DNA from 2 places in the Aquabacterium olei genome. Region 2 is predicted to be linked to the other one. Evidence: predicted binding sites of a transcription regulator. Region 2 holds the regulator's gene; the other holds the start of a gene.

Region 1 (15,788 bases), 1.8 Mb from region 2:
CCTGGTCTGCCAGAACCAGAGCGTGGCGGACTCGCACGCGCCGCTGGCGGTGCAGTTGCGCGAGGTCGTGCGCAGCCAGGTGGCGGCCGGCGCGAGCGACCAGCAGGTGCGTGACTTCATGGTCCAGCGTTATGGTGCCTTTGTGCTGTACCGCCCGCCCTTGCAAGCGGCCACCCTGGCCCTGTGGGGCGGGCCGGTGGTGATGCTGTTGCTGGCGCTGGCTGGGCTGGCGCTGGCGGTGCGCGCCCGAAGGCTGCGCGATGAGGACCTCGCCGAGGCGACCGCCGCGGCGCCCACGCACCTCGAGCATGAGGCGGGCTCGTTGCACCCCCGTCGCGGGAGACCGGCATGAACCCGTCGGATGCCGTCTTCCTGTCCGGCGCACTGGCCCTGGCCTCGGTGCCGGTGATCGCCGTGTTGCGCCCGTGGTGGCATGTTGCGCGCGGCGCGGGCGTGGCCGTGTCGGGCGCCCTGCTGTCGGGCGCGGTTGTGGGGTATCTGGCGCTGGGGCAGCCGGGCATGTGGTCCGTGCGCGTGCCGCATGAGCGGGCCGCCGCCGCACCGTCCGATGCGGGACAGGTGGGCCCGGCCCAGATCGAAGCCATGGTGCAGCGCCTGGCGGCCCGCCTGAAGCAGCAGCCGGACGATGTGGAAGGTTGGCGCAAGCTGATTCGCTCGTACGAGACGCTGCAGCGCTTCGACGACGCCGTGGCGGCCTGGCAGCGGCTGTTCCAGCTGGTGCCGCCCGGTGCGGACCAGCTCACCGAGTACGCGGTGACGCTGGGCATGGCTCGCGGACAACGGCTCAGCGGTGAACCGGAGCAGGTGCTGGAGCGGGCGCTGAAACTCGATCCCGACCACGTACAGGCGCAGGCCCTGTTGGGCAGTGCCGCGCTCGAGCGGGGAGACCACGCCCGGGCGATCGCCCGTTGGGAAGCCTTGCTGGCCCGTGCGCCGGCCGACGCCGAAGTGCAGGACCGCATCCGCGCGCAGATCGACAGGGCGCGTGACCTCGCTGCACGCGATGTGGCGCCCCGGCCCGCACGATGACGTGAACCTGAATCCCTGTGCCAGTCAGGGCGCTTCTCAACCTGCCAGACTGTCACCGCCGATCCCCCTATCCCACCCAGGAGAGACCATGTCCCGACTGACCGCCCGAGACTTCGCCCCCGAAGTGCTGCGCCTGTTCGACCAGTATGTCCACGGCCAGCTCGACCGCCGCGGCTTCCTGCAGGGCGCGGGCAAGTACACCACCGCAGCGGTCTCGGCCGAGATGCTGCTGGCGCAACTGGCACCCAACTTCGCGCACGCGCAGCAGGTGGCCCCGGACGATGCGCGAATCGTCGCCTCGTTGGTCGAGATCCCGTCGCCGCAGGGCCATGGCACCGTGCGCGGTTACCTGGTGAAGCCCGCACGCGTGCAGGGAAAGCTGCCCACCGTGCTCGTCGTGCACGAGAACCGTGGTCTCAACCCGCACATCGCGGACGTGGCACGCCGGCTCGCGCTGGCAAATTTCATTGCCTTCGCACCGGATGCGTTGTCTTCGCTGGGCGGCTACCCCGGTGACGAAGACAAGGCGCGAGAGCTCTTCCAGAAGCTCGATCCGGCGCGCGCCCGAGCGGATTTTGTCGCGGCTGCGCGCTGGCTGAAGGCGCATCCGGATGGCAACGGCAAGACCGGGGCGGTCGGCTTCTGCTACGGCGGCGCCATCGCCAACCACCTGGCAGTGCAACTGCCCGAGCTGGATGCCGCCGTGCCGTTCTATGGGGGGCAGCCCGCTGCAGAAGAGGTGGCGCGCATCCAGGCGCCGCTGCTCATCCACTACGCCGAGCAGGACGAGCGCATCAATGCCGGCTGGCCTGCCTACGAGGCGGCGCTGAAGCGCTCCGGGGTGCGCCACGAGGCCCACATCTACCCCGGCACACAGCACGGCTTCCACAACGACACCACGCCGCGCTATGACGAGGCGGCCGCCCGGGTGGCCTGGCAGCGCACGCTGGCGTTCTTCGAGCGGCACCTGCGCTGAGCAAGGCGCCCGCCGTCGTGCGAGCCGCTGCGGCTTATGCGCAACCCGCATGACGCGCATCAGTTCCCCCACTTGGCTTTGTCGAGCTGACGGCTTAGTGTGTGCGTCTGCGTTCAGCAGACCCCAGACCAACAAGAGGAACACGATGTCGAACCCGAACTGGAAATTCGAAACCCTGTCAGTGCACGCCGGCTACTCGCCCGACCCGACCACCAAGGCCGTGGCCGTGCCCATCTACCAGACGGTCGCGTACGCCTTCGACAGCGCGCAGCACGGTGCCGACCTGTTCGACCTGAAGGTGCCGGGCAACATCTACACCCGCATCATGAACCCCACCACCGATGTGCTGGAGCAGCGCGTCGCGGCGCTGGAAGGCGGCATCGGCGCCCTGGCCCTGGCCTCGGGGCAGGCGGCCATCACGTACGCCATCCAGACCATCACCGAGGCCGGTGACAACATCGTGTCATCGACCGCCCTGTATGGCGGCACCTTCAACCTGCTGGCCCACACCCTGCCGCAGTACGGCATCACCACCCGCTTTGCCGACCACCGGGACCCGGCCAGCTTCGAAGCGTTGATCGATGAGCGCACCAAGGCCATCTTTGTCGAATCGCTGGGCAACCCGGCCGGCAACGTGACCGACCTGGAAAAGATCGCCGAGATCGCCCACCGCAACGGCGTGCCGCTGATCGTCGACAACACCGTGCCGTCGCCCTACCTGTGCCGCCCGATCGAGCACGGCGCCGACATCGTGGTGCACTCGCTCACCAAGTACCTCGGTGGCCATGGCACCAGCCTGGGCGGCGCCATCGTCGACTCCGGCAAGTTCCCGTGGGCCCAGCACAAGGCCCGCTTCAAGCGCCTCAACGAGCCGGACCCCAGCTACCACGGCGTGGTCTACACCGAAGCCCTGGGCCCGGCGGCCTACATCGGCCGCGCCCGCGTGGTGCCGCTGCGCAACACCGGTGCAGCGATCTCGCCCTTCAACGCCTTCCTGATCCTGCAGGGCATCGAGACGCTGAGCCTGCGCATGGACCGCATCAACGAGAACACCAAGAAGGTGGCCCAGTTCCTGAAGGACCATCCGCGCGTGGCATGGGTCAACTACGCAGGCTTGGAAGACCACCCCGAGCATGCGCTGGCCAAGAAGTACCTGAGCGGCAGCGCCTCCGGCCTGCTGACTTTCGGTGTGCCGGGTGGCCGTGAGGGGGGCGCCCGGTTCCTGGACGGCCTCAAGCTCTTCACCCGTCTGGTGAACATCGGGGACGTGCGCTCGCTGGCCACGCACCCGGCGTCGACCACCCACCGTCAGCTGTCGCCCGAAGAACTGGCCAGGGCCGGTGTGACGGAAGACACCGTGCGCCTGTGCGTGGGCATCGAGCACATTGCCGACCTGCTTGCCGACCTGGATCAGGCGCTCGCGCAGGCCTGATCGGCCCCGAAGCCTGGCTCAGCCCCGATTCGTCCGGCGCTGCAGCCAGGCCCCGGCCAGCATCGCGGCCACCACGATGCCGGCCTCGGCGTTGCCTGCCAGCAGGCCGGTCAGCGCCGGCCCCGGGCAGTAGCCCGACAGCCCCCAGCCCACGCCGAACAGGGCTGCGCCGATCAGCAGTCGGGCGTCCAGCGTCCGCTTCTGCGGCAGGTGAAACTGCACGTCACACAAGGGCGCGGGCCGCCGCGCCACGAGGCGGAAGCCCACCAGCGTCACGCCCACAGCCCCGCCCATCACGAAGGCCAGGCTGGGGTTCCACACGCCCGCCACATCGAGGAAGCCGAGCACCACGGTCGGATCGGTCATGCCCGACAGGATCAGGCCCGCTCCGAACACGAGGCCGGCCAGGAGGGCGATGCCGATGCCCGCGCGGGTGCGGCAACGGTCCATCATGCAGACGGCGTTGCGATCGGATGCAGTGTGTGCAGACATGAGGTGATCTCCCTTCAATAGCCGGCGCCAACCACGTGGCGCATCACGAACACCGTCACGGCCCCCGTGCCCATGAAGGTCAGCACGGCCGCCAGCGAGCGCAGCGACAGCCGCCCCAGGCCGCACACCCCGTGCCCGCTGGTGCAGCCGCTGCCCAGTGACGTGCCCCAGCCCACCAGCAGCCCGCTGATCACCAGCAGGGGAAGGTGCATCTCGCGCGCGGGTGCCAGTGGCGCTCCCGTGCCCTGCTGCCACAGCCATCCCGCGCCGACCAGCCCGGCCACAAACGCCAGACGCCATCCGGGGCCGGCCTGCCAGTTGGCGCGCTCCAGCAGGCCGAAAGTGATGCCACTGATGCCGGCGATGCGACCCAACCCCACCAGCAGCAACACCGAGGCGCCGCCGATCAGCAGGCCGCCGAGCAAAGGAAAAAGGGAGGAGGACATGAGGCGATCCTGGATTCGTTTAATACCCCCACCAGTATATGAGACGAGGAAAACCGGCACAACTGGCCGGGTGTTCACCGTCCTTGCTTGTTATGCGGTTTCTGCATATGAAGTTGCCAAAACTGTCCTTCTCTGCCGATCATGCGGTCCCTAACATTCGCCACTTGCATCCAGAAGGGACTCCGTCATGCGTTTTTCTCAGAAGCCTTTTCTCGCTCGTGTGCTCCTCGGCCTTGCCGTGGGCGTCACCGCCCTGAGCACGGCCCACGCCGACGTCACCCTGCTCAACGTGAGCTACGACGTCACCCGCGAGTTCTACAAGGACTACAACGCCGCCTTTGCCCGCCATTGGAAGCAGACCACCGGTGAAACGCTGACGCTCAACCAGTCGCATGGCGGCTCCAGCAAGCAGGCCGGCTCGGTCGTGGCCGGTCTGGCCGCCGATGTGATCACCATGAACCAGGCCAACGACATCGACATCCTGGCCGAGCGCGGTGGCCTGGTGCCGGCCGACTGGGCCAAGCGCCTGCCCAACAACAGCGCACCGACCACCTCGGTCACCGTGATCCTGGTGCGCAAGGGCAACCCCAAGCAGATCAAGGACTGGGCCGACCTGGTCAAGCCGGGCGTCTCGGTCGTCATCCCCAATCCCAAGACCTCGGGCAACGGCCGCTACACCTACCTGGCTGCCTGGGGCTCGGTGATCAAGTCGGGCGGCAACCCGAAGCAGGCGCGTGACCTGGTGCAGCGTCTGTTCGCCAACGTGCCGGTGTTCGACGGCGGTGGCCGTGCCGCCACCACCACCTTTGCGCAGCGCCAGATCGGCGATGCCCTGGTGACCTTCGAAAGCGAAGTGCCGCTGATCCGCAGCGAGTTCGGTGGCGACTACCAGGTGGTCTACCCCAAGCACACCATCCTGGCCGAGAACCCGGTCAGCGTGGTTGACAAGGTGGTCGACAAGAAGGGCACGCGCAAGCAGGCCGAGGCCTATCTGAAGTACCTGTGGTCGGATGAAGGCCAGGCGATTGCCGCCAAGCACAACATGCGTCCACGCTCGGACAAGGTGCTGGCGCAGTACAAGGCCGCCTTCCTGCAGATCCCGACCTTCACCGTCGACGAGGTGTTCGGCGGCTGGAAGAGGGCGCAGGCCGAGCACTTCAACGACGGTGCCACCTACGACCAGATCATCGCCGCCGGCCGCGCCGGTCGCTGATCCGGCCCCCCGCAGTACCTGGCTCATCCCATGATCTTTTCCAAGACCCTGCTGCGCAGGCGCAGTGTCTTGCCCGGCTTCGACCTGTCGCTGGGCCTGACGCTGTTCTACCTGTGCCTGATCGTGCTGATCCCGCTGTCGGCGGCGTTCCTGCGCACGATGGACCTGACCTGGCCCCAGTTCGTCGATGCGGTGGCCTCGCCCCGCGTGGTGGCGTCCTACAAGCTCACGTTCGGTGCGTCGCTGCTGGCGGCCATCGTCAATGGCGTGTTCGGGCTGCTCGTGGCCTGGGTGCTGGTGCGCTATGACTTCTTCGGACGCCGCATCGTCGATGCCCTGGTCGACCTGCCGTTTGCGCTGCCTACCGCCGTGGCTGGCATCACGCTGACGGGCCTGTACGCCGCCAACGGCTGGATCGGCAAGCACCTTGAACCACTGGGCGTGAAGGTGGCGTTCACGCCCATCGGTGTCTTCGTGGCCATGACCTTCATCGGCCTGCCCTTTGTGGTGCGCACGGTGCAGCCCATCCTGGAAGACCTGGCCAGCGAACTCGAAGAAGCCGCCGCCACGCTGGGCGCCAGCCGCTGGCAGACCTTCGCCCAGGTCATCTTCCCGACGCTCATGCCCGCGCTGCTGACCGGCTTTGCGCTGGCCTTTGCCCGCGCGCTGGGCGAGTACGGCTCCATCATCTTCATCGCCGGCAACATGCCCATGGTGTCCGAGATCACGCCGCTGCTCATCATCACCAAGCTCGAGCAGTACGACTACGCCGGGGCCACCGCGATCGCGGTCGTCATGCTGGTGATGTCCTTCCTGATGCTGCTCGCCATCAACGGGCTGCAGGCCTGGGCGCGTGCGCGTCAGGGCAAGTGAAAGGCCTCGCATCATGAGTTCGATTGCCCCCCCCCGCCTGGCCCAGGCCACCCGCGAGCCCGCCTGGGTGCGTTGGACGCTGATCAGCGTGGCACTGATCTTCCTGTCGCTGTTCCTGTTCCTGCCGCTGGTCTCGGTGTTCTTCGAGGCCTTCAAAAAGGGCTGGGACGTCTATGTGGCGTCCATCACCGAGGCCGACGCCGTCTCGGCGATGAAGCTCACGCTCATCGCCGCGGCCATCTCGGTGCCGCTGAACCTGGTGTTCGGTGTGTCGGCCGCCTGGGCCATCGCGAAGTTCGACTTCCGTGGCAAGAGCGTGCTGCTGACATTGATCGACCTGCCGTTCTCGGTCAGCCCGGTGATCGCCGGCCTGATCTACGTGCTGGTGTTCGGCCTGCAGGGCTGGTTCGGTGAATGGCTGCAGGACAACGACCTGAAGGTGATCTTCGCGGTGCCCGGCATCGTGCTGGCCACCATCTTCGTGACCTTTCCCTTCGTGGCGCGTGAACTGATCCCGCTGATGCAGGCCCAGGGTCAGGAGCAGGAAGAGGCCGCCCGCGTGCTGGGCGCCTCCGGCCTGCAGACCTTCTGGAAGGTCACGCTGCCCAACGTGAAGTGGGCCCTGCTGTACGGCGTCATCCTCTGCAACGCTCGCGCCATGGGCGAGTTCGGCGCGGTGTCGGTCGTGTCGGGCCACATCCGAGGGCAGACCAACACGCTGCCCCTGCACATCGAGATCCTCTACAACGAATACCAGTTCGCCGCCTCGTTCGCCGTGGCCTCGCTGCTTGCGGGCCTGGCGCTGGTCACACTGGTCCTCAAATACCTGGTCGAACGTCGGGTGCGCCAGCAGGCCGCCCAGGCGCAGGACACCGGAGCCGCAGCATGAGCATTGAAGTCAGAAACCTCGTCAAACGCTTTGGCAACGTCACCGTGTGTGACAACCTGAGCCTGGACATTCCCTCCGGCGAACTGGTTGCGCTGCTGGGCCCGTCGGGCTCGGGCAAGACCTCGCTGCTGCGCATCATCGCCGGGCTGGAAACGCCCGACAGCGGCTCGGTGCTGTTCAACGGCGAAGATGCCACCCACGTCGCCGTGCGCGAACGCCAGGTCGGTTTCGTGTTCCAGCACTACGCGCTGTTCGGCCACATGACCATCTTCGAGAACGTGGCCTTCGGCTTGCGTGTGCGCCCGCGTGCCACGCGGCCCTCGGAAGAAGCCATCCGCAGCAAGGTGATGGAACTGCTCAAGCTGGTGCAGCTCGACTGGATCGCCGACCGCTACCCGCACCAGCTCTCGGGTGGCCAGCGGCAGCGCATTGCGCTGGCCCGTGCGCTGGCGGTCGAGCCCAAGGTGCTGCTGCTCGACGAGCCCTTCGGCGCGCTCGATGCCAAGGTGCGCAAGGAACTGCGCCGCTGGCTGCGCCGCCTGCACGACGAGATGCACATCACCAGCGTGTTCGTCACGCACGACCAGGAAGAGGCCATGGAAGTGGCCGACCGCATCGTGGTGATGAACCAGGGCCGCATCGAACAGGTGGGCCCGCCGGACGAGGTGTACGACCACCCGGCCACGCCCTTCGTGCTGCAGTTCCTGGGCGATGTGAACCTGTTCCATGGCCGGGACCACAAGCCGGGCCAGACCACGACGCCGCCGGCCGTGAGCTATGTCCGCCCCCACGAGATCCAGGTGCTGGCGCGCGCGGAGGAGGGCGCCGTGGCCGCCACGCTGATCGACGTGCTGACGGTGGGCCCCAACACCCGCCTGGCTTTCCGGCCTGACGAGGGCAGCGGCGCTTCGGGCGAGATCGAGGTCGAACTCAGCCGGGACGAGTACGCCGCGCTGCGCGACAGCGGCGTGCTGCGCGCGGGTGAGCGTGCCTACCTGAAGCCGCGCCGCGTGCGCCGCTTCGGTGAGGACGGCGAGCCCACGGTGTCGGACGAGCACGTGGTCATCTGACAGCGGCCGACACGGCAAGGGAGAAGAACAATGAATTTCCAGCAACTGCGTTCGGTGCGCGAGGCGGTGCGCCGCGGCTTCAACCTCACCGAGGTGGCGGCGGCACTGCACACCTCCCAGCCCGGCGTGAGCCGGCAGATCCGCGAACTGGAAGACGAGCTCGGGGTCACGCTGTTCATGCGGGCCGGCAAGCGGCTGACGGGGCTGACCGAGCCGGGCACCAGCTTGCTGCCCATCATCGAGCGGCTGCTGCTCGATGCCGAGAACCTGCGCCAGGTCTCGCGTGACTTCGCCTCGCATGACGCGGGCCCCTTGTCGCTGGCCGCCACCCACTCGCAGGCGCGCTACGCACTGCCATCGGCAGTCAAGGATTTCCGCCAGCTGTTCCCGCAGGTCACGCTCAGCCTGCACCAGGGCTCGCCGCGTCAGATCGCGCAGATGCTGATCAGCGGCGAGGCCGACATCGGCATCGCGACCGAGGCGCTGACACAGTACGAGCAGCTCATCACGCTGCCGTGCTACCGCTGGACCCACACCGTGGTGGCCCCGCCCGACCACCCGCTGTTCGATGGCCAGCCGCTGACGCTCGAGCGTCTGTCGCGCTACCCGATGGTGACGTACGACGAGGGCTACACGGGCCGTTCGCACATCGACGAAGCCTTTGCCCGTGCGGGCATCAAGCCCAGCATCGTGCTGTCCGCCATGGACGCCGACGTGATCAAGACCTATGTCGAGCTCGGCATGGGGGTGGGCATCGTGGCCTCCATCGCCTACGACGCCGACCGGGATCGCAACCTGCGGGCCATCGATGCCGGCCACCTGTTCGAGGTCAACATGACCCGGCTGGCCTTCCGCAAGGGCGCCTTCCTGCGTGGCTACGCCTATGCCTTCATCGAGACCTTTGCGCCGCCGCTGACCCGCGAGGTGGTCGAGCAGGCCGTGCGCCAGGCCACCGAACTGACGGCGGCGTGATGTGCAGTGGGCGAAGCCCGGGTCGGCTTTTTGTTGCCGCTGGCCCGGGCGTGAGCTGCCGCCTCCGATGACCCCGCCCCGGGAGGGGCTTCGGGCCCTCTTGAAATGTCATGCGCCGTCCCTATAATCATTAGCACTCGCTACCCTTGAGTGCTAACAGCGTCGTCTGGACGACACTGGGCGCCGGTGGCGGCATGCGGTTTTCCGCATGATGCAAAAACAGGCTCTGCAGCGGCGAACCGCTCAGAGCCGCATTGTCCCAACCGATGTCTCAAGAGACTGGAGAAACCATGAAGCTGCGTCCCCTGCACGATCGCGTGATCGTCAAGCGTCTGGAACAAGAAACCAAGACCGCCCTGGGCATCATCATCCCTGACAACGCCGCCGAGAAGCCCGACCAGGGCGAAGTGCTGGCCGTCGGCCCGGGCAAGCGCAATGACAAGGGCGAATTCGTTGCCCTGAACGTGCAAGTGGGTGACCGCGTCCTGTTCGGCAAGTACTCGGGCCAGACCGTCAAGGTCGACGGCGAAGAGCTGCTGGTCATGCGCGAAGAAGACCTGTTCGCCGTCGTCGCTCAGTAAGCGACCACCGCCACAGGCATCCCACCCCCATCACACTGATTACGGAGATTTCACATGGCAGCAAAAGACGTCATCTTTGGCGGCGAAGCCCGCGCCCGCATGGTTGAAGGCGTGAACATCCTGGCCAACGCGGTCAAGGTCACCCTGGGCCCCAAGGGCCGCAACGTGGTGCTCGAGCGCTCGTTCGGCGCCCCCACCGTCACCAAGGACGGTGTGTCGGTCGCCAAGGAAATCGAGCTGAAGGACAAGCTCCAGAACATGGGCGCCCAGATGGTCAAGGAAGTCGCTTCCAAGACCTCGGACAACGCCGGTGACGGCACCACCACCGCCACCGTGCTGGCCCAGGCCATCGTGCGCGAAGGCATGAAGTACGTGGCCGCCGGCATGAACCCGATGGACCTGAAGCGCGGCATCGACAAGGCTGTGCAAGCCCTGGTCGCCGAGCTGAAGAAGGCTTCGAAGGCCACCACCACGTCCAAGGAAATCGCCCAGGTCGGCACGATCTCGGCCAACAGCGACGCCGACGTCGGCGGCATCATCGCTGAAGCCATGGACAAGGTCGGCAAGGAAGGCGTCATCACCGTCGAAGACGGCAAGTCGCTGAACAACGAGCTGGACGTCGTCGAAGGCATGCAGTTCGACCGCGGCTACCTGTCGCCGTACTTCATCAACAACCCCGAGAAGCAGTCGGCCATCCTGGACAACCCGTTTGTCCTGCTGTTCGACAAGAAGATCTCGAACATCCGTGACCTGCTGCCCACGCTGGAGCAAGTTGCCAAGGCCGGCCGTCCGCTGCTGATCATCGCTGAAGAAGTCGACGGCGAAGCCCTGGCCACCCTGGTGGTCAACACCATCCGCGGCATCCTGAAGGTCGTGGCCGTGAAGGCTCCTGGCTTCGGCGACCGCCGCAAGGCCATGCTGGAAGACATCGCCATCCTGACCGGTGGCAAGGTGATCGCTGAAGAAGTCGGCCTGTCGCTCGAGAAGGTGACCCTGGCTGACCTGGGCCAGGCCAAGCGCGTCGAAGTGGGCAAGGAAAACACCACCATCATCGATGGCGCCGGTGCCGCTGCCGACATCGAAGCCCGCGTCAAGCAGATCCGCATCCAGATCGAAGAAGCCACCAGCGACTACGACCGCGAGAAGCTGCAAGAGCGCGTGGCCAAGCTGGCCGGCGGTGTCGCCGTCATCAAGGTCGGTGCTGCCACCGAAGTCGAGATGAAGGAAAAGAAGGCCCGCGTGGAAGACGCCCTGCACGCCACCCGCGCTGCCGTGGAAGAAGGCATCGTGGCCGGTGGTGGCGTGGCCCTGCTGCGCGCCAAGCAGGCTGCTGGCGAGATCAAGGGTGACAACCCCGATCAGGACGCTGGCATCAAGCTGGTGCTGAAGGCCATCGAAGCCCCGCTGCGTGAAATCGTGTCGAACGCCGGTGGCGAGCCCTCTGTGGTCGTCAACGCCGTGCTGAGCGGTTCGGGCAACCACGGCTTCAACGCCGCCAACGACACCTACGGCGACATGATCGAAATGGGCATCCTGGATCCCACGAAGGTCACCCGCACCGCGCTGCAGAACGCCGCTTCGGTCGCTTCGCTGATGCTGACCACCGAGTGCATGGTCGCCGAAGCCCCGAAGGATGACGCTCCGGCAGCCGGCGGCATGCCTGGCGGCATGGGCGGCATGGGCATGGACATGTAATCCAGCCAGGCGCTTCACAGCCTCAGTCAAAGGCCACCTCTTCGGAGGTGGCCTTTTTCATGGGCGACGCACGGCCGAAAAAAAAGGGCCGCACATGGTGCGGCCCTCGCAGATGGCTGTGCACCCCTCTCGTGCACATCCCCCCAAGCCGGTTCTCGAGACCGGTCCTGCTTCCACGGTCGAGCCCCTCAGCTCTTCCGTGAGGTCAGGCCAGCCCCTCAGCTGTCCTGACCCACAAGCCGGCCCCTCAGCCGGCTCGCACGGGTCGGCCCCTCAGCCGCCCCGAGCTTCTCTCACCAGGCGGTCGTGCCGCTCGGTGTCTTCACGCACATGCTTGGCGACATACCAGGCGATGTAGCCCAGCATGACGAACATGAAAGCGATCACTGCAGCACTCATCAGGCCGTAGTCGGTGGTGAAAAAATCAACCCAGGCTTGCATCGCTTTCTCCTTATCAGCAGTGCTGTTGGTGTCCTCAGGTGCTATCAGACCGCTGATCGGGTCGCGCGGCTCTGATTTAGGTCAAGCGGCCGACCGCCCTCCGGCGTGCCCTGCCGGGGGATTTGACGCGGCACAATCTCTTGCATGATCGAGTTGGTTCATGGCCGTTTCTGCGCCCGTTTCTTGCATGCGATACCCAGGCGGGTAGGGGGATGTGCCGCCGTCCTGTGCGGCGGACTGTGGGTGGGCATGGCCTCGGCGCTGACGGCGTCGGCCCTCGCGGCGTCGCCGGCGCCCGCCGTGCTGCCGGCTTCCACCGACATGGTGGCACCGCGCCCACGCATCGGCCTGGTGCTGTCTGGCGGCGGTGCGCGCGGGCTGGCCCACGTGGGCGTGCTCAAGGTGCTCGAGCGTGAGCGCATCCCGGTCGATGTCATTGCGGGCACGTCGATGGGCGCCATCGTCGGTGGGCTCTACGCCAGCGGCATGGACGCCCGCACCGTCGAGGCCGAGGTGCGCGCGCTCGACTGGAACACGGTGTTTGCCTCGCGCGTCGATCGGCAGAACCTGAACCAGCGCCGCAAGGAGCAGGACTTCGAGGTCTCGCCGGTGGTCGAGGTGGGCATCGGCATGGACGGCATCAAGGCGCCGATCGGCTCGGTGTCCAGCCGCGGGTTGGAGTCGCGTCTGCGTCGCCTGACGCTGCCGGCGCGGCTCACGCAGGATTTCGACCAGTTGCCCACGCCCTTCCGCGCGGTGGCCACCGACATGGAGACCGGGCAGCCCGTGATCCTGCGCCAGGGTGATCTGGCCACGGCATTGCGTTCGAGCATGTCCGTGCCGGGCATCTTCGCGCCCGTCGAGGTCGATGGTCGCATCCTGGGCGATGGCGGCCTGGTCAACAACACCCCGGTCGACGTGGCGCGTGCCATGGGCGCCCAGCGCCTCATCGTCGTCAACATCGGCACGCCGCTGGGCCCGCGCGACACGCTGTCGTCGTTCACGGGTGTGACGGCGCAGATGATCAACATCCTGACCGAGCAGAACGTGCAGGCCAGCCTGCGCACGCTGGGCCCGGACGACGTGCTGATCGCGCCCAAGCTGGACGGCCTCACCTCGGCTGACTTCGAGCGCGCCCGCGAGTTCATGCTGTTGGGGGAACTGCAGGCCGAGGCGCTGGTGCTGCGCATGCAGGATCTGAAAGTGAGCGAGTCGGACTATGCGGCGTGGCTGGCGGCGCGCCAGCAGCGCATCGCGCCGCCCGTGCCGCTGCAGTTCGTGCGTTTCGAAGGCACGGAGCGCACCAAGCCGGCCAATCGCTCCGACATCCTGGCCACGCAGCCCGGTCAGGTGTTCGAGCTCGCCAAGGCCGAGCGCGACACCACGGTGTTGGCCGCCTCGGGTGACTACCTGCGCACCGACTACCGGCTGGTGCGCGATGAATCCGGGCGCGAGGGCCTGGTCTTCGACCTGGAAGACAAGCCCTGGGGGCCGAACTACCTGCAGATGGGCGTCGACTTCGTGGCCGACAACCGCGGTCGCAGCGCCTTCAACCTCAAGCTCGTGCACAACCGGCACTGGCTGGATGCGCACGGCAGCGAATGGCGCAACGCCGTGCGCATCGGCTCGGCGCCGGGCCTGAGCAGCGAGTGGTACCGGCCGATGGACTGGCGTCTGCCGGACGGGCTCAGCGGCTTCGTGGCCGTGCAGGGCACGCACCAGCGCGAGCGGGTGGATTTCTATGCCGATCCGGACCGCGACGTCTCGGCGCGGGTGGACCGCGCCCGCACGGCCGTCCACCTCGACATTGGGGCCAACTGGCGCGAACTGGGCGAGATTCGCCTGGGGCTGGTCGACGAGGTGCGGCGTGACCGGGTGACGCTGGCGGCCGACGGTGGGTTGCTGCGCAGCCTGTTGCCCGATGGCGTGGCGCGCTGGCGCGAGCAGGGCCTGCGTCTGCGCGCGGTGTTCGACCAGCTCGACCATGCCTTCTTTCCGACCCGCGGCTGGCGCATCGAGGCGGCAGCGACGTGGGCCCACAGCCGCCAGCGCGATGGCCAACCGGGCGAGGACGGTTTCGTGCGGCACCTGCATGCGCAAGGCCAGTGGGTGCAGTCATGGGGCGACCACACCCTGAACCTGGGCGGCCGCCTCGGCCTGTCCGACGGCGTGATGCCGCTGGCGCCCCGCTACGGCCTGGGTGGCTTCCAGCAGCTCTCGGGCTATGGCACCTACCAGGTCAGTGGCCAGCAGGTGGGGCTGGTGCGCGCGGTGTACCAGGTACGGCTGCCGGGGCCTGGCTTCACGCGCGGGCTGTTTGCAGGCACCAGTGTCGAGGCTGGCAATGCGTGGGATCGGCCCGAGCAGTTCTGGCAGGGCCGCAAGCGCATCGGCGCCAGCCTGTACCTCGGCCGGGATACGGTGGTGGGGCCGGTCTATGCGGCGGTGCTGCACAGCCCGGCCGTCGGGCCCACCTTGATGGTGTTCGTGGGCCGGCCTTGACCGAAGCCAGGCCGAGGCTCAGACGCGGCTGAGCGCGTGGCCCACCGTGGCGCGCAGGTGCTCCACCAGGTGCGGGCCGATCTTCACGAGCGGCATCACATCCTGCACGGCGCCGGCCGCAATGGCCTCGCGCGGCATGCCGAACACCACGCAGCTCGCCTCGTCCTGCGCCAGGCAGTAGGCGCCGGCGTCGCGCATCTCGCGCATGGCGCGGGCGCCGTCGGCACCCATGCCGGTCAGCATCACGCCGATGGCGTTGGGCCCGGCCACGCGGGCCGCCGACTTGAACAGCACCTCGACGCTGGGCTTGTGCCGGTTCACCGGCTCGCCATCCTGCACGCGTGCGATGTAGTTGGCGCCCGAGCGCTCGACGCTGAGGTGCAGACCGCCCGGCGCGATGTAGGCATGACCGGGCAGCACGCGCTCACCATCGGTCGCTTCCTTGACGCGGATGCGGCACAGGCCATCGAGCCGCGCGGCATAGCTGCGGGTGAAGCCCGGCGGCATGTGCTGCGTGATCATCACGGCCGGGAAGTCGGCTGGCAGCGAGGTCAGCACTTCCTTGGTGGCCTCGGTGCCCCCCGTGGATGCGCCGATGAAGAGGATCTTCTCGGTCGACAGCCTGCCCAGCGGCGAGCCGGTGGACGCGGCCGGTCGCGGCGCGTTGGCGGCGCGGTGCTCCGCGCTCGGCGTATGGGCCGGGTGCGCCGCTGCCGCTGCGGCGGCGGCCGTGGTGGGGGGCAGTCGGCTGATGCGGGCCTTGGCCGCGATGCGGACCTTGTCCGTGATGTCGTCGGCGAGCTGCCGCAGGCCATCGGCCACACCGATCTTCGGTTTGGCGACGAAGTCGATCGCGCCCAGCTCCAGTGCCTTGAGGGTCACCTCGGCGCCGCGCTCGGTCAGCGTCGACACCATCACGACCGGCATCGGACGCAGACGCATCAGCTTGGACAGGAAGTCGATGCCATCCATGCGCGGCATTTCGACGTCCAGCGTGATCACGTCCGGATTGAGGTTGCGGATCATCTCGCGCGCGACGAAGGGGTCGCTGGCCGCGCCGATGCAGGTCATGTCGGGCTGACGGTTGATGATCTCGGTCAGCATGCTGCGGACCAGGGCGGAATCGTCCACCACCACCACGCGGATCTTGGCCATG
Region 2 (15,788 bases):
CAGCTCCATCACGTCGGCGGCCTTGGCCAGCGGAATCCAGTTGTACTGAACGTTCTGGCGGGTCGTGAAGTGGGCATAGCCGCGGTCGAACTCGCGCGCGATGCGCGCCAGCTGGCGGATCTGTTTCGACGACATCTCGCCATAGGGCACAGCCACGCGCAGCATTGGCGCATGGCGCTGGATGTACCAGCCGTTCTGCAGGCGCAGAGGGCGGAATTCTTCGTCGCCCAGCTTGCCCGCGAGGTTGCGCTCGAGCTGGTCGCGAAATTGCGCCGCGCGCTGGCGGACAAACTGTTTATCAAACTCGGTATATTGATACATGGTGCGCAGCGAGGGAAAAGCGAATCAGACCGCGAGGGTTAAAGCCTGCAGTGAAGTTGAAAACAGTCAGCCGAGAGCCCGGTACAGATTGTAGAGGCTGATGCAGGAGATCACTCCGCCTACCAGCATCAGCAGCGTCCGGGTGTTGAGCCGCTGCGTGAGGAAGGCCGCAAACGGCGCGGCAAAAAGCCCCCCGACCACCAGCCCGGCGACCGTCGGCCACGGCCCTTCCTCGACCAGGCCGGCAAACACGGCGGCGCTGGCAAAAGTCAGGAAAAACTCTGCCAGGTTCACCGAACCGATGGTGGTGCGTGGATCCTGGCCCGTGCCCACCAGCGTCGTGGTCACGACCGGACCCCAGCCGCCACCGCCCACCGCATCCAGAAACCCTCCGAACAGCCCCAGTTTGGCAACGTGCTTCGGGGTTTCACGGCGCGGCGTGATTTTCTTGAAAATCTTGCTGACGATATACAGGCCCATGACGAACAAATAGGCGGACACGATGGGTTTGATGACGGCCGAATCCACCGACGAAACCACCCAGGCGCCCAGGCTGGCACCCAGAATGCCGGGTACCAGCAAGCGAAGAAACAGCGAGCGGTTCACGTTCCCCAGCTTCACGTGCGAGATGCCCGAGACGCCGGTCGTGAACACCTCGGCGATGTGCACACTGGCCGACGCCACAGCGGGCGTGCTGCCGGTGGCGAGCAGAAAGGACGTCGACGTGATGCCGTACGCCATGCCGAGCGCGCCATCCACCGTCTGCGCCAGAAGGCCGACCAGGACCGCCTTCCAGAACGCGTCACCTTGCAGGGTGCTCGCGATGAGCTGCATGCCCGTCTGTTCGTGTTGCCCGTTGAAGAGCTTCGATGCGAGGTAGGCGAGCACGCCAACCAGCAGGAACCCCACCGCCCACACGGCGATGCGCAGCACCGGATGGTTGGACGGGTGGGTGATGTCGTCTTCGACCGGGGGCAGCCCGAGCGCCGTGTGCTCCGCATTGATCGGGTTGTCGGAGAGGTCGAGGTTGCGGATCTTCATGGAACTGCGCGATGGGAAGCCCGGCGGCGCGTGACAATGTGGGAGAGCTGCGGATGCTATCGATCAACTATATAAAGACGAAGAACATTTATGGAAGTTGCACATAACTTCTGGGTATTAAGGCGTTTGGCTGGATGCCTGGCTGTCGCTTCGGTCGCGTTGTTGGCGGGCTGCGGCGTGTTGCCGTCGGGGCCTGCCGCGCCTGTCACGCCCGCCGTGGTGCAACCGAAACCCGCACCCAAGCCGCCCCGGATCGGGGTGGCGCTGGGGGGCGGTGCCGCCCGCGGCTTTGCCCACATCGGCGTACTTCAGGTGCTTGAGGAACAAGGCATCCGGCCCGATGTCGTCGTGGGCACGTCGGCGGGGAGTGTGGTGGGGGCCCTCTATGCGGCGGGCAAGACCCCGACCGAGCTCGCCACCATGGCCATGTCGCTCGACGAGTCTTCCATCACCGACTGGGTCTTCCCGGGGCGCTCCCTGTTGAAGGGCGAGGCGCTCGCCAGGTTCGTCCGGACCCACACCGGTGGCAAGAACATTGAAGCGATGCGCGTTCCCCTCGGCATCGTCGCCACCGACCTGCAGAGCGGTCAACCCATCCTCTTCCGCCGAGGCGATGTCGGCACGGCCGTGCGGGCTTCCAGTTCGGTCCCCGCGGTGTTCGAGCCGGTTCGCATCTCGGGTCGCGAGTACATCGACGGTGGGGCGGTGTCTCCCGTCCCCGTCCGCTTCGCCCGCCAGATGGGCGCCGACGTTGTCATCGCGGTCGACATCTCGGCCATCCCCGAAGGCATGCCGGTCAAGGGGCCGGTCGACATCCTGCTGCAGACCTACAACATCATGGGGCACGCCATCAGCCAGTTCGAACTGCAGGATGCGGACGTGGTGATGCGCCCCAAGCTCGAAGGCATCGGCAGCACGGAATTCAGTGCCCGTCGCCTCTCCATCCTCGCTGGCCGTGAGGCCGCACTGATGGTTCTGCCGCAACTCAAGGAGCGGATTGCCGCCCGCACACGGTGAGCGGTGGTCAGGCTTCAGCGGGGTGTGCCGAAAGGCGCCCCGCTCAGCTTGCTGCCCGGCTTGATCCCTTTGCGCGCAAACCAGCCAGCGTTCATTTCCAGCACGTGGCGCACGGGCCGCGTCGAGCAGTGGGACTCCAGCGTCTGCGGTGCCATCTCGTCCAGGTTGACCACGGTGCCGTCGTCTGCAATGAACGCGACCGACAGCGGAATCAACGTGTTCTTCATCCAGAAGCACTGTTGCCCCGGCCGGTCGAAGATGAACAGCATGCCGTCGTTGGGCGCCATCTCCTTGCGGAACATCAGCCCGATCTGGTGCTGCTCTGGCGTCGAAGCCACCTCGGCGCGGATGTTGTGCATGCCGGCGCCCAGGGTGATGGTGGGCAGCTTCTGAGGGGCCGACTGGGCCCGGGGTGTGGTTGTCCACAGCAGGGCTGTGGCTGCCATCGCGGCCACCCCCCATTTCAGCCGTTCTTGAAACACAATCTCGGTTCCTCGTTGACCTTGCTCAGGGTCGGGTTCTGCCCAGCCCTTACAGTGCCGCCTCTGCCAGTCCTTCCTGGCTTTCCGCCCTCGCACCGAGCCAGACTGTAGCAGCGCCCTCCCATGCCTCCCTCTGCCAGTACCGCCTTCCCGTCGGGTGAAGCCGCCGCGCCCCTGCCCGGCGTGGCGCTGCCGCCGTTGCCGCCCCTGACCCCTTCCCAGGCGGCGGGGCTCGACGATCCGGACCTGCTTGCGCAGTGCGTGCTCGAGGCGCCGCTTGGCAGCAGCCAGCGCCGCATCGGCCTGGGTCTGTCCGGCATGTACTGCGCTGCGTGTGCCATCACCATCGAGACGGCGTTGCTCAAGGTGCCCGGCGTCTCCGACGTCCAGGTGCAGTCTGCCTCTCAGCGCGCACGCATCCTGATCGACCCGGCCCGTGTCCGGCTGTCCGAACTGGTCGAGGCGGTGCAGCGGGTGGGCTACAAGGCCTGGCCCGACTCGGCTGCGCGCGCGGGGCATGAGCGCCTGCGTGAGCGGCGCAAGCTGCTGTGGCAGCTTTCCGTGGCGGGCTTCTGCATGATGCAGGTGATGATGATCACCTGGGCGCAGTACGTGGCCTCGCCGGGCGAAATCCCGGCCGACATCTGGCAGTTGTTGAACTGGGCCTGCTGGGTGCTGAGCCTCCCGGTGATGCTGTTTTCCTGCGGGCCCTTCTTTGCTGGCGCCTGGCGCGCTGCGCGGCAGGGCAGGGTGGCGATGGACACGCCGGTCGCGATCGGCATGGCGGCCGCCTTCATTGTCAGCACCGGCGTCACTTTCGGGGCGCAGGACGTCTTCGGGCCCGATGCCTATTTCGACTCCCTGACCATGTTCGTCACCTTCCTGCTGGCCGGGCGCTGGCTGGAAATGCGCGCGCGTGAGCGGGTGACGCAGTCCCTGGAGGCGCTGTGCCTGCGCCTGCCGGAAGCGGTCGACCGGGCCGTTGGCGTGTCGGCCGACCCGGCTGCGGCCCCGCCGGACTGGACTGCGTGCCAGACCGAATCCGTGGCCCTGTCTGCGCTGCAGCACGGCGACTGCCTGCGGATCGCCGTGGGGCAGTCCTTCCCGGCGGACGGGCAGATCCTCGATGGTCGCACGGAGGTTGACGAGTCGCTGCTGACTGGCGAATCGCGCGCCGTGCCGCGGGTGGCGGGGCAGGTGGTGGTCGCGGGCAGCATGAACCTCGGCGCCCCGGTGTGGATGCGTGTCGAGCGCCTGGGCCCGGACACACGCTATCAGCAGATCGTCTCACTCGTTCAACAGGCGTTGACCGAAAAGCCGGGCTGGATGCGCACCGCCGACCGCATGGCCGGTCCCTTTCTGTGGATGGTGCTTTTTCTGGCGGGCGCTGGCGCACTCGCCTGGCAGTGGATTGACCCCTCGCGCGCAGTGTGGGTGGCGGTTTCCGTGCTGGTCGTCACATGCCCCTGTGCCCTGTCCCTGGCCGCGCCGGCGGCGCTGCTTTCTGCGGCTGGCGCGCTGGCGCGCCGCGGCGTTCTTGTTCGCAGGCTGGACGCGATCGAAGCCTTGTCTGCCGTGTCTCGCGTCTACTTCGACAAGACCGGCACACTCACCGAGGGCGAGCTGAGTCTGGTCGCCCTTGAATGGCAGGGGCGGCGTCACGATGAATGGCGCACCGCCGTCTTCGCCGAGCCGCTTGCGCGCGCCGCTGCCCTGGCCGCCTGTTCGCAGCACCCGCTGTCGCGGTCCCTCGTGGCCGCGGTCCAGGCCTGGCAGCCCGTGCACACACGCAGTTGGCAGGACTTGCACGAAGAGGCGGGCAAGGGGGTTCAAGGGCGCGATCCCACAGGCCGCGTCTGGCGCCTGGGCTCTGGTGCCTGGGTGCTGGGTCCCGACCCTGTGTCGTCCGCGGCCCGTGTGTGGATCGCCCCGCTCGATGCCCAGGGCCAGGGCGTCCAGGACGAGGCACTGGGCTTCGTCTTCGACGAGGTCTTCCGCACCGAGGCGGCCCCCGCCTTGCAACAATTGCAGCAACTCGGGTGCGAATCGGCTTTGCTTTCCGGCGACCAGCACGAGCGTGTGGTCGCTGCAGCCCGCCATCTGTCGACCGGTGCCGAGCCCCTGGCGGCCCGCTCCCAGGCCACGCCCGAAGACAAACTCGAAGAGATCCGCCAGGCGCAGGCCGCGGGGCACCGCGTGGCCGTGGTCGGCGATGGCATCAACGACGCCCCCGTGCTCGCCAAGGCCGATGTGTCGGTGGCCCTGGACCAGGGGGCTGCGTTGGCCCAGTCTCAGGCCGACTTCATCGTGCTGGGGGGGCGGCTGCTGGGTGTGCCCGCTGCGGTGACCGTGGCGCGACGTGCCATGCGCATCGTCCGGCAGAACCTGTTGTGGGCCGCTGCCTACAATTTCACATGCATTCCGCTGGCCCTGATGGGCCTGCTGCCCCCGTGGCTGGCGGGCCTCGGCATGGCGCTGAGTTCGCTGTTCGTGGTGCTCAACGCGCTTAGACTCGGCGCCCATCCGGCGGGCTCCCGCCCTTCAGCCTGATCACGCCATGGAAATCCTCTACGTCCTGTTGCCCGTTTCGGTCCTGCTGGTGCTCGCCATCCTGGCCATCCTGGGATGGGCGGTCCACTCAGGACAGTTTGAAGACATCGAGCAGGAAGGCATTCGCATCCTGTCTGATGAGTCTCAAAAAGTCGAGGATAACGTTGAGCGTCATCAAATTTAGGCGGGGGTTTGCCCTCACAATTCGCGCTGTAACTTAGGAGAAGAAGAGATGGCATCCACCCACTCTGCCACGTACAACGACACGGTTGTCCGGCAGTTCGCCATAGCGGCCGTCCTATGGGGCGTCGTCGGTATGGCCGTCGGCGTCCTCATTGCGTCCCAGCTGGCCTGGCCGGAACTCAATTTCGGGATCCCCTGGCTTTCCTACGGTCGACTGCGACCCCTGCACACCAATGCGGTGATTTTTGCGTTCGGTGGCTGTGCCCTGTTCGCAACGTCCTACCACGTTGTGCAAAGAACGTGCCAGACGCGCCTCTTCGCAGGCCCTCTGGCCGCTTTCACGTTCTGGGGTTGGCAACTGGTGATCCTGCTGGCGGCCATCTCGCTGCCCCTGGGCTACACCAGCGGCAAGGAATACGCCGAGCTGGAATGGCCGATCGACATCCTGATCACCCTGGTCTGGGTGGCTTACGCTGTCGTCTTCTTCGGCACCATCGGGATGCGCAAGGTTCGCCACATCTACGTGGCCAACTGGTTCTACGGCGCCTTCATCATCGCCGTGGCCCTGCTGCACATTGTCAACAGCGCTGAAATCCCCGTCAGCCTGACCAAGTCCTACTCGGTGTACGCCGGTGTTCAGGACGCCATGGTGCAATGGTGGTACGGCCACAATGCCGTGGGCTTCTTCCTGACGGCAGGCTTCCTGGGCATGATGTACTACTACATCCCCAAGCAGGCCGGCATGCCCGTGTACTCGTATCGCCTGTCGATCGTGCACTTCTGGGCCCTGATCTTCACCTACATGTGGGCGGGTCCTCACCACCTGCACTACACCGCGCTGCCTGACTGGACCCAGTCCGTCGGCATGGTGTTCTCGCTGATCCTGCTGGCTCCCTCCTGGGGCGGCATGATCAACGGCATCATGACCCTGTCGGGTGCCTGGTACAAGCTGCGCGACGACGCGATCCTGAAGTTCCTGATCGTGGCCCTGTCGTTCTACGGCATGTCGACCTTCGAAGGTCCGATGATGTCCATCAAGACCGTGAACTCGCTGTCGCACTACACCGACTGGACGGTCGGCCACGTGCACTCGGGCGCCCTGGGCTGGGTGGGTCTGATCTCGATGGGCTCGCTGTACTACCTGATCCCGCGCATGTTCGGCCGCACCACGATGTACTCGGTGCAAGCCATCTCGCTGCACTTCTGGGCTGCCACCATCGGCATCGTGCTCTACATCGCTGCGATGTGGATTGCCGGTGTGATGCAGGGCCTGATGTGGCGCGCTGTGAACCCGGACGGCACCCTGGTGTACTCCTTCGTCGAAAGCGTGAAGGCAACCTATCCGTTCTACGTGATCCGCGTCGCGGGCGGCCTGCTCTACCTGGGCGGCATGATCCTGATGCTGTGGAACACCGTGATGACTGCCCTGGCTGGTCGCGCCGTGGATGCGCCGATCTCGGCCCAGGCTCAGCCGGCTCACGCCTGATAACAAGGAGAACAACATGGCTGATCACAACCACAAGCCTGCGCTCTTCTCCCACGAGAGGATCGAGACCAGCAACTTCCTGATGATCGTGCTCACGCTGGTCGTCGTGGCCTTCGGCGCCCTGGTCGAAATCGTGCCGCTGTTCTTCCAGCACAGCACGACCCAACCCGTGGAAGGCCTGAAGCCCTACACCGCGCTCCAGCTGGCCGGTCGCGACGTCTACCTGCGTGAAGGCTGCTACGGCTGCCACTCGCAGATGGTTCGCCCCTTCCGCGCCGAGACCCTGCGTTATGGCCATTACTCGATGGCCGGCGAGTTCGTGTACGACCACCCCTTCCAGTGGGGTTCCAAGCGGACCGGTCCCGACCTGCACCGCGTGGGCGGCAAGTACTCGGACGAGTGGCATCGTGCCCACTTGATCAACCCGCGTGATGTGGTGCCCGAGTCCAACATGCCGGCTTACCCGTGGCTTGCCGAAAGCAAGCTGCAGGACGGTCCTGCCGTGGCGCCCCGCATGGAGGCCCTGCGCAAGGTCGGTGTCCCGTACACCGACGCAGAGATCAAGGCCGCCGACGAGGAGGTCAAGGGCAAGACCGAGCTGGAAGCCGTGATCGCGTACCTGCAGGTCCTCGGCACCGCCGTCAAGTAAGGAGCAGCGCACATGGACATCATCGATGTGAGAAGCCTCTTCACGGTGGCATGCCTGTGCGTTTTCGTGGGCATCGTTGTCTGGGCCTACGCGCGCAGCAACAAGGCTCAGTTTGAAGAGGCAGCCCAGCTGCCTCTCGCAGAAGATTGACTGGAGGCTCAGACATGAGCGACTTCATTTCGAATGGATGGGCGTGGTATGTCACGGCCATCGTGGTGTTCGGCCTGGTGTATTGCGCGTTCGTCCTGATCGGCGCGGCCAAGCACAAGGTTGTCTACGATGCACAGGGTAATGTCGACAAGACGACCGGCCACGTGTGGGACGGTGACCTGCGCGAACTGAACAACCCGCTGCCTCGCTGGTGGCTGTTCCTGTTCATCTTCACGCTGATCTTCGCCATCGGCTACCTCGTGCTGTACCCGGGTCTGGGTGCCAACCCCGGCAAGCTGAACTGGTCTTCCACGGGCCAGCTCGAAGCCGAGATGGTCAAGGCCAAGGTCGAGCAGGACAAGATCTTCGCCAAGTTCAAGAACGCCTCGGTCGAAGACCTGGCACGCGACCCGCAGGCTCAGGCCATCGGCGAGCGTCTGTTCCTGAACAACTGCGCAGCCTGCCACGGCTCGGACGCCAAGGGTGCCAAAAGCTTCCCCAACTTGACCGACGGTGACTGGCTGCACGGCGGCTCGCCCGAGAAGATCATCGAGACCATCACGCTGGGTCGTCGTGGCCAGATGCCTCCGATGGCTGCCGCTGTCGGCACCCCGGACGAAGTCCGTCAGGTGGCGAACTACGTGCTGAGCCTGTCCGGTTCGGGCCACAACTCGATCCTGGCTGAACTCGGCAAGGCGAAGTTCAAGGCAGCCTGCGCAGCCTGCCACGGTGCGGACGGCAAGGGCAACCAGGCCATCGGCGCGCCGAACCTGACCGACAAGGTCTGGCTGCATGGCTGGGGCGAAGAGGCCATCCAGCACATCGTCAACAACGGCAAGGTCAACGTGATGCCGGCCCAGAGCCCGCGTCTGTCGGAAGACCAGATCAAGATCGTGGCGTCCTACGTGTGGGCCCAGTCTCATCCGGTCAAGACCGCGTCGGCCAAGTGACCTGTGACAGGCCGGGCCCTGCGCCCGGCAAAGCTTGACACGCGTCAAGCTGGATCCGAAAGCAAAGAACGGCGGAGGATGGATCGTGATACCCTTTGGGGTATCCGGCCTCCCCGCCGTCAGTCATTTCTGCAAGCCATGTCAGAGCCAGCCAGTCCCTCCGCAGACACCAAGCGCGTCATCCCCATCCAGCCCGCAGCGTCTCAGCAGCGGCGCGAAGAAACGGTGTCGCTGTACAAGAAGACCGAGAAGATCTACGCGCGCGAGGTGTCCGGTTGGTTCAGCCGCTGGCGCTGGGTGCTCGTGTGGGTGACGCAGATCGTCTTCTACGGCACGCCCTGGTTGATGTGGAATGATCGCCAGGCGGTCCTGTTCGACCTGGGCACGCGGCGCTTCTACCTCTTCAATCTGGTTCTCTACCCGCAGGACCTGATCTACCTGACAGCCCTGCTGATGATTTCGGCATACGGGCTGTTTCTGTTCACGGCGGTAGCCGGTCGGCTGTGGTGCGGTTACGCGTGCCCCCAATCGGTCTATACCGAGATCTTCATGTGGATCGAGCGCAAGATCGAAGGCGATCGCACGCGCCGCATGAAGCTCGACAAGGCACCCTGGTCCATCCAGAAGGTCTTGCGCAAGACCGGCAAGCAGGTTGCCTGGATCACGGTGTCGCTCTGGACGGGCTACACCTTCGTCGGCTACTTCACGCCCATCCGTGAACTGGCCCAGGCCGTGATCAGCTTCGGTCTCGGCCCCTGGGAATCCTTCTGGATCCTGTTTTACGGCTTTGCCACCTATGGCAACGCCGGCTACATGCGCGAGCAGGTCTGCAAGTACATGTGCCCGTATGCGCGCTTCCAGAGCGCGATGTTCGACCGCGATACGCTGATCATCAGCTACGACGAGAAGCGTGGCGAGCCGCGTGGATCGCGCTCCCGCAAGACCGACGCGAAGGCGGCAGGGAAGGGTGATTGCATCGACTGCACCCTGTGCGTCCAGGTGTGCCCGACCGGCATCGACATCCGCAAGGGCCTGCAATACGAGTGCATCGGTTGTGCCGCCTGCATCGACGTGTGTGACTCGGTCATGGACAAGATGGGTACGCCGCGTGGCCTGATCCGCTACGCCACCGAAAACTCCATGGACAACGGTTGGGGTCGTGCGCAGATGTGGGCGCGTGTGGCGCGCCCCCGTGTGCTGATCTATACCGCCATCCTCTTCGCGGTGATTGCGGCGTTCATGTACAGCATCTATAGCCGACCTCTCTTCAGGGTCGACATCGTCCGCGACCGCGGGGCTCTGGCCCGGGTGGTGGATGATGGCTATGTGGAGAACGTCTACCGCGTGCAGTTGATGAATGCCAGCGAGCAGGTGCAGCGTTACCGGATCGGTGTGGAGCAGCTGACCGCTGCACGGGTCGAAGGGGGCGAGAACATCGTCCTCGGCCCCGCAGAGGCCCGCTGGGTGCCCGTTGCCGTGCGCGTGCCGCCCGAAGTGGCCGCCCGGATGGGCACCGGTGCAAACAGCATGACCTTGCTGGTCGAGCAGTTGCGGCACGGTGACCGCCCGCAGGTCGACATCCGCGAGCGAACCACTTTCATGGTCCCGCGCTGAGCGGGCCTTCACGGAGAACCCTCATGTCTGAACAAGCCCTTGCCTCCGAGCAGCCTTCGGCGCCGGTGTCCCAGCCCCCCTGGTGGAAGCTTCCGATCGTGTGGATGGTGATCGGCGGGCCGCTGGCCGTCGTCGTGGCCTCCTTGTTCACGGTCGGCATCGCCGTCAAGAACGTGGATCCGGTGCTGGACACATCCAAAGGCCAGGTGTCTTCCACGAACGAGTTGCCCGCGGTGAAGGCGCGCAACCATGCGGCTGAAGGCAGCACCCAGCCCGCGGAGCGCTGAGTGCGCCCCCGCCTGCGGGTAAATCCCGCAGGCAAGCCCGCCCGACTGGCGGAACATCAGGTCGTGTCCCTATTCCTGTGAGAGGAGTGCCGCATGACACAGCGTAGCTTGCACGCTGCCCAGATCCTCTGGCCCGCGTTCTTGGTCGCCGGGCTGCTGGAGATGCTGGTGTTTGCCTGGGTGGATCCCGGCATGCTGCAGATCGGCAGCTGGTATCCGGATGCCGACACCGTCTACAGCCTGACGTTCCTCGCCTTCTGGGCCTTGATTGCCCTGGCTACGGCGGCGTCGCACTGGCTGATGCGCCATGACGAGGTCGGGGCCAGACGGATCGAGCGGCGCGTTCGGCGGTCTCGCCATGGGCACGCTGCAGCGCGTCCCTGACTTCTGCTGCTTCGCCCCGCCGAAAGTAAAAACCCGCCAGCGGCGGGTTTATTCAAAGGCACATCAGGGATGCGGAATCAGCACCGCACGCTGTTGACCAGTGCGCGCAGGCCTGCTTCGTCGGTGATGCGGATGTCGCGCTGCTTGACCTCAAGCAGGCCTTCGTCCTGAAACTTCGAGAACGTGCGGCTCACGGTTTCGAGCTTGAGGCCCAAGTAGCTGCCAATCTCTTCCCGCGTCATGCGGAGCACCAGCGCCGAGGCTGAAAAACCACGCGCATGCAGGCGCTGCGTCAGGTTGAGCAGGAAGGCGGCCAGCCGCTCTTCGGCGCGCATGCTGCCCAGCAGCAGCATGACGCCGTGGTCACGCACGATTTCGCGGCTCATGATCTTGTGGAACTGGTGCTGCAGATCCGAGAACTCGCGCGACAGGTCTTCCAGCTGCGCATACGGGATCACGCAGACCTGAGAATCTTCCAGCGCAATGGCGTCACAGGCATGGCGGTCGGTGCTGATACCGTCCAGGCCCAGCAACTCGCCGGCCATCTGGAAGCCGGTGACCTGATCGCGCCCATCCTCGGAGGAGATGCGGGTCTTGAAAAAGCCGGTGCGCACCGCATAGACCGATCGGAAGGCATCGCCCGTGTGGAACAACGCGTCGCCCCGCTTGACGGTCTTGCGCGTGGCCACGAGCGAGTCCAGATGGCTCAGCTGCGGCTGGCTGAGCCCCACAGGGAGGCACAGCTCACGCAGATTGCAGCTGGAGCAGGCAACTTTGAATGCTTCGTATTTCATTGCACACGACGAACCGTTGGTGGAGCCCTTGCTCGAAGAGCGGCATGCGTCGGTGTTGCTCTGGTCCAGGACGGGGATGGTGTTATTCAACATGAGGAACCTCAAGGTCTTCCTGATTGTTGCCCGATCCCCGGACTCGAGGTTGAGGCAGATCAACCCGCAGCACTGCCAGTTTGGCACAGACTCCGTATATGAGCGACCAGGCCATGATAACCATTCAACCCGCCCCCATCATCTCGAGCGAGGTGCTGACTCGACTTGACGTGTCCGGACCACGCTACACCTCGTACCCGACGGCCGATCGGTTTGTGGAGGCCTTCGGGCCGACCCAGCACCGCCAGGCGCTCGTCCAGCGCAGCGAAGGGGCGGGGGCCATGGCGGGCGGTGCCGTGCCGCTGTCGCTGTATGTCCACATCCCGTTCTGCGAGTCGGTCTGCTACTACTGCGCCTGCAACAAAGTGATCACGCGCCACCATGGTCGGGCCACCGAGTACCTGGAAGCGCTTCGCTCCGAGGTTCAATTGGTGATCAACCAGATTGGCCGCGGTCAGGCCGTGTCGCAGTTGCACCTGGGTGGCGGCAGCCCCACCTTCCTCAGCGATGACGAGCTGGAAGGCCTGCTCACCATGCTGCAGGACGCCTTCCGTTTCGTGCCGGGCGGCGAGTACGCCATCGAAGTCGACCCTCGCACCGTGGATGCCGCGCGACTCAAGCGCCTGGCGGCCATGGGTTTCAACCGCTTGAGCCTTGGTGTTCAGGACTTCGATCCGCTGGTTCAGCAGGCCATCCACCGGGTCCAGCCCTATGAAATGGTGGCCGAGCTGATGAAAGCGGCCCGCGCCGAGGGATTCGATTCCATCAACATGGATCTGATCTACGGTCTGCCCAAGCAGACGCCCGAGCGCTTTGCACACACGCTGGACCAGGTGATCGGGCTCCGTCCGGACCGTGTGGCCGTGTATGCCTACGCACACCTGCCGCAACGCTTCAAGCCGCAACGTCGCATCGACGCAGCTGCGCTGCCGGCGGGCGCCGACAAGGTCGGGATGCTCGCCTCGGCCATCGACCGCTTTGGTGCGGCGGGCTACGACTACATCGGCATGGACCACTTTGCGCTGCACGATGACAGCCTGGCGGTGGCCCGTCGCCAGGGGCGCCTGCACCGCAACTTCCAGGGCTACAGCACCCACCCCGACTGTGATGTGATCGGTCTGGGCGTCTCTGCCATTGGCCGCGTCGGACCGCACTACATGCAGAACGCCAAGTCGCTGCCCGAGTATTACGACGCGCTGCGCCGCGGTGAATTGCCCACCGTGAGAGGCCTCACGCTCTCGCGCGATGACCTGGTGAGGCGTGCGGTCATCATGGCCATCATGTGCCAGGGCCGGGTGGACTTCGAATCCATTGAACTCGCCTACCTGGTCGATTTCCGGCAATACTTCGAGGCTGAGATGCGCCTGCTGGAACCGCTCGTGGAGTCGGGGTTGGTGCAAGTGGAGTTCGACGGTGTCCGTGTCACGGCGCTCGGCTGGTATTTCGTGCGAGCGATCGCGATGGTGTTTGACCGCCATCTGCAGATGGACAAGGCGGTCGAGCGATTCTCCCGAATCATCTGACCCGTCTTGCGTGAAGGGGCCGACATGCTGTCTGGCCTCTTGATCTCCGCCTTCCTGATGGGACTGGGCGGGCTGCCTCACTGTGCCGTGATGTGCGGCGCGCCCTGTGCTGCCGCGTTTCCGAAGGGGCTGCCCGGTTTGGCACTCGTCGGCCGGGCCCTGGGTTACGCGTTGCTGGGCGGCGTGGCTGCCGCCTCCGCGGGGCTTGTCGCATCCTGGGGGCGCGAAATTGCGATCCTTCAGCCGTTCTGGGTCATGGCCCAGTTCGGTGCGGTGCTGTTCGGCCTCTGGCTGCTCTGGAAGGGGCGTGTGCCGGCGTGGCTCGACCGGTTCGGCATCGACCTCTATCACCGTCTGCGCAGGCGGTTCGCATCGTCCGGGGCTCTTGGCGACGGCCGGCCGAGCGCACGGCGCGCAGCCGTGCTGCTGGCCGGGATGCTGTGGGCGCTGATGCCTTGCGGACTGTTGTATGGCGCGCTGATGGTGGCGGTCCTGGCGCCGTCCGCGTGGGGTGGTTCCCTGGTGATGCTGTCGTTCGCGGTGGCCAGTTCCGCAGGGGTCTGGTTTGCCCCGGCTTTGCTCGCATGGCTGCGCCGCCGCTTCACGGGGCGTGCGCAGAGCGCGCAATCACCGAGCGGCGTGGGCGGGCTCGCGCCGGCCGGCGCGGCGCCCGTGCTCTGGCTGCAGCGCGACGGCACGGCGGCGGCCGCAAGCAGTGCCAACGCGGGTGCTGATGGCGCACCAATCGATCCGCGCTGGGCGCTCCGGGCATCGGGCTTGCTGCTCGCGGCGATGGCGGCATGGGGACTGTCGCATCACCTGGTGGCGCAATGGCGTGCCTGGTGCGCCTGACACGTCATTCCAACACCTGGGCAGACCGCTGTCCATCTGGTCAGTCCTATATAAGATTTGACTGTCCGGTGGCGTAGAATCGTTCCGCCTTGCCGACATCCATGGCAATGTTTTTCTCGGACACGCCAAACGCGGAGACCACGACATGTACCAGCACATCAAGGTGCCCGAAGGTGGGCAGAAGATCACGGTCAACCCGGACTTCTCGCTCAATGTTCCCAACAACCCGATCATTCCTTACATCGAGGGCGATGGCACCGGCTTCGACATCACGCCGGTGATGATCAAGGTGGTCGATGCCGCGGTCGCGAAAGCCTACGGCGGTCAGCGTCAGATCCACTGGATGGAGATCTACGCCGGCGAGAAGTCGACCCGCGTGTACGGTCCCGACGTGTGGCTGCCGGAAGAGACGCTGCAGGTCCTGAAGGACTATGTCGTGTCGATCAAGGGCCCGCTCACGACCCCGGTCGGTGGTGGCATCCGCTCGCTGAACGTGGCCCTGCGCCAGGAACTGGATCTGTACGTCTGCCTGCGCCCGGTGACCTACTTCAAGGGCGTGCCTTCGCCCGTGAAGGAGCCGGAAAAGATCGACATGGTGATCTTCCGTGAGAACTCGGAAGACATCTACGCCGGCATCGAATTCGAAGCGCAGAGCGACAAGGCCAAGAAGCTGATCAACTTCCTGCAGACCGAGTTCGGCGTCAAGAAGATCCGCTTCCCGGAAACCTCGGGCATCGGCATCAAGCCCGTGTCGAAGGAAGGCACCGAGCGCCTGATGCGCAAGGCCATCCAGTACGCCATCGACAACGACAAGCCCAGCGTGACGATCGTGCACAAGGGCAACATCATGAAGTTCACCGAAGGTGGCTTCCGTGACTGGTCGTACGCGCTGGCACAAAGCGAGTTCGGCGCAGAACTGATTGACGGCGGCCCGTGGTGCAAGTTCAAGAACCCGCGGACGGGCAAGGACATCGTCATCAAGGACGCCATCGCCGACGCCTTCCTGCAGCAGATCCTGCTGCGCCCGGCCGAGTACAGCGTGATCGCCACGCTGAACCTGAACGGCGACTACATCTCTGACGCCCTGGCTGCCCAGGTCGGCGGCATTGGCATTGCCCCGGGGGCGAACCTCTCCGACAGCGTGGCGATGTTCGAAGCCACCCACGGGACGGCACCGAAGTACGCTGGCAAGGACTACGTGAACCCCGGTTCCGAGATCCTGTCGGCAGAAATGATGCTGCGCCACATGGGCTGGTTCGAAGCCGCTGACCTGATCATCAGCTCGATGAACAAGGCCATCCAGAGCAAGAAGGTCACGTACGACTTTGCTCGCCTGATGGACGGTGCCACGCAGGTTTCCTGCTCGGGCTTCGGTCAGGTGATGATCGAGTCGATGTAAGTCTGGTTCGGCA

The links. Region 2 encodes FNR, which switches genes on or off when oxygen is low (the NO sensors DNR and NnrR bind a similar motif). Its sites were predicted from a motif close to TTGATNNNNATCAA; they were not measured.
Region 1: DEH84_RS14585 (DUF3149 domain-containing protein) is a predicted target of FNR. The motif match lies at 12,202-12,215, and genes of this name have one in related genera.

Annotation. Positions count from the first base shown of each region.
Region 1 is NZ_CP029210.1:3,250,854-3,266,641, reverse strand. It holds gene DEH84_RS14650 (cytochrome c-type biogenesis protein) at 1-352, shown strand, start outside; gene DEH84_RS14645 (tetratricopeptide repeat protein) at 349-1,050, shown strand; gene DEH84_RS14640 (dienelactone hydrolase family protein) at 1,139-2,026, shown strand; gene DEH84_RS14635 (O-acetylhomoserine aminocarboxypropyltransferase/cysteine synthase family protein) at 2,172-3,458, shown strand; gene DEH84_RS14630 (DUF6691 family protein) at 3,477-3,950, opposite strand; gene DEH84_RS14625 (YeeE/YedE family protein) at 3,965-4,396, opposite strand; gene DEH84_RS14620 (sulfate ABC transporter substrate-binding protein) at 4,584-5,609, shown strand; gene cysT (sulfate ABC transporter permease subunit CysT) at 5,640-6,482, shown strand; gene cysW (sulfate ABC transporter permease subunit CysW) at 6,496-7,371, shown strand; gene DEH84_RS14605 (sulfate/molybdate ABC transporter ATP-binding protein) at 7,368-8,441, shown strand; gene DEH84_RS14600 (CysB family HTH-type transcriptional regulator) at 8,472-9,413, shown strand; gene DEH84_RS14595 (co-chaperone GroES) at 9,704-9,994, shown strand; gene groL (chaperonin GroEL) at 10,049-11,689, shown strand; gene DEH84_RS14585 (DUF3149 domain-containing protein) at 11,963-12,130, opposite strand; gene DEH84_RS14580 (patatin-like phospholipase family protein) at 12,380-14,632, shown strand; gene DEH84_RS14575 (protein-glutamate methylesterase/protein-glutamine glutaminase) at 14,651-15,787, opposite strand.
Region 2 is NZ_CP029210.1:1,450,512-1,466,299, forward strand. It holds gene DEH84_RS06475 (nitrite/sulfite reductase) at 1-321, opposite strand, end outside; gene DEH84_RS06480 (sulfite exporter TauE/SafE family protein) at 388-1,362, opposite strand; gene DEH84_RS06485 (patatin-like phospholipase family protein) at 1,582-2,379, shown strand; gene DEH84_RS06490 (DUF192 domain-containing protein) at 2,394-2,825, opposite strand; gene DEH84_RS06495 (heavy metal translocating P-type ATPase) at 2,985-5,411, shown strand; gene ccoS (cbb3-type cytochrome oxidase assembly protein CcoS) at 5,419-5,595, shown strand; gene ccoN (cytochrome-c oxidase, cbb3-type subunit I) at 5,644-7,080, shown strand; gene ccoO (cytochrome-c oxidase, cbb3-type subunit II) at 7,097-7,729, shown strand; gene DEH84_RS06515 (cbb3-type cytochrome oxidase subunit 3) at 7,742-7,879, shown strand; gene ccoP (cytochrome-c oxidase, cbb3-type subunit III) at 7,894-8,829, shown strand; gene ccoG (cytochrome c oxidase accessory protein CcoG) at 8,968-10,443, shown strand; gene DEH84_RS06530 (nitrogen fixation protein FixH) at 10,467-10,730, shown strand; gene DEH84_RS06535 (hypothetical protein) at 10,824-11,114, shown strand; gene fnr (fumarate/nitrate reduction transcriptional regulator Fnr) at 11,192-11,908, opposite strand; gene hemN (oxygen-independent coproporphyrinogen III oxidase) at 12,115-13,524, shown strand; gene DEH84_RS06550 (sulfite exporter TauE/SafE family protein) at 13,549-14,376, shown strand; gene icd (NADP-dependent isocitrate dehydrogenase) at 14,522-15,775, shown strand.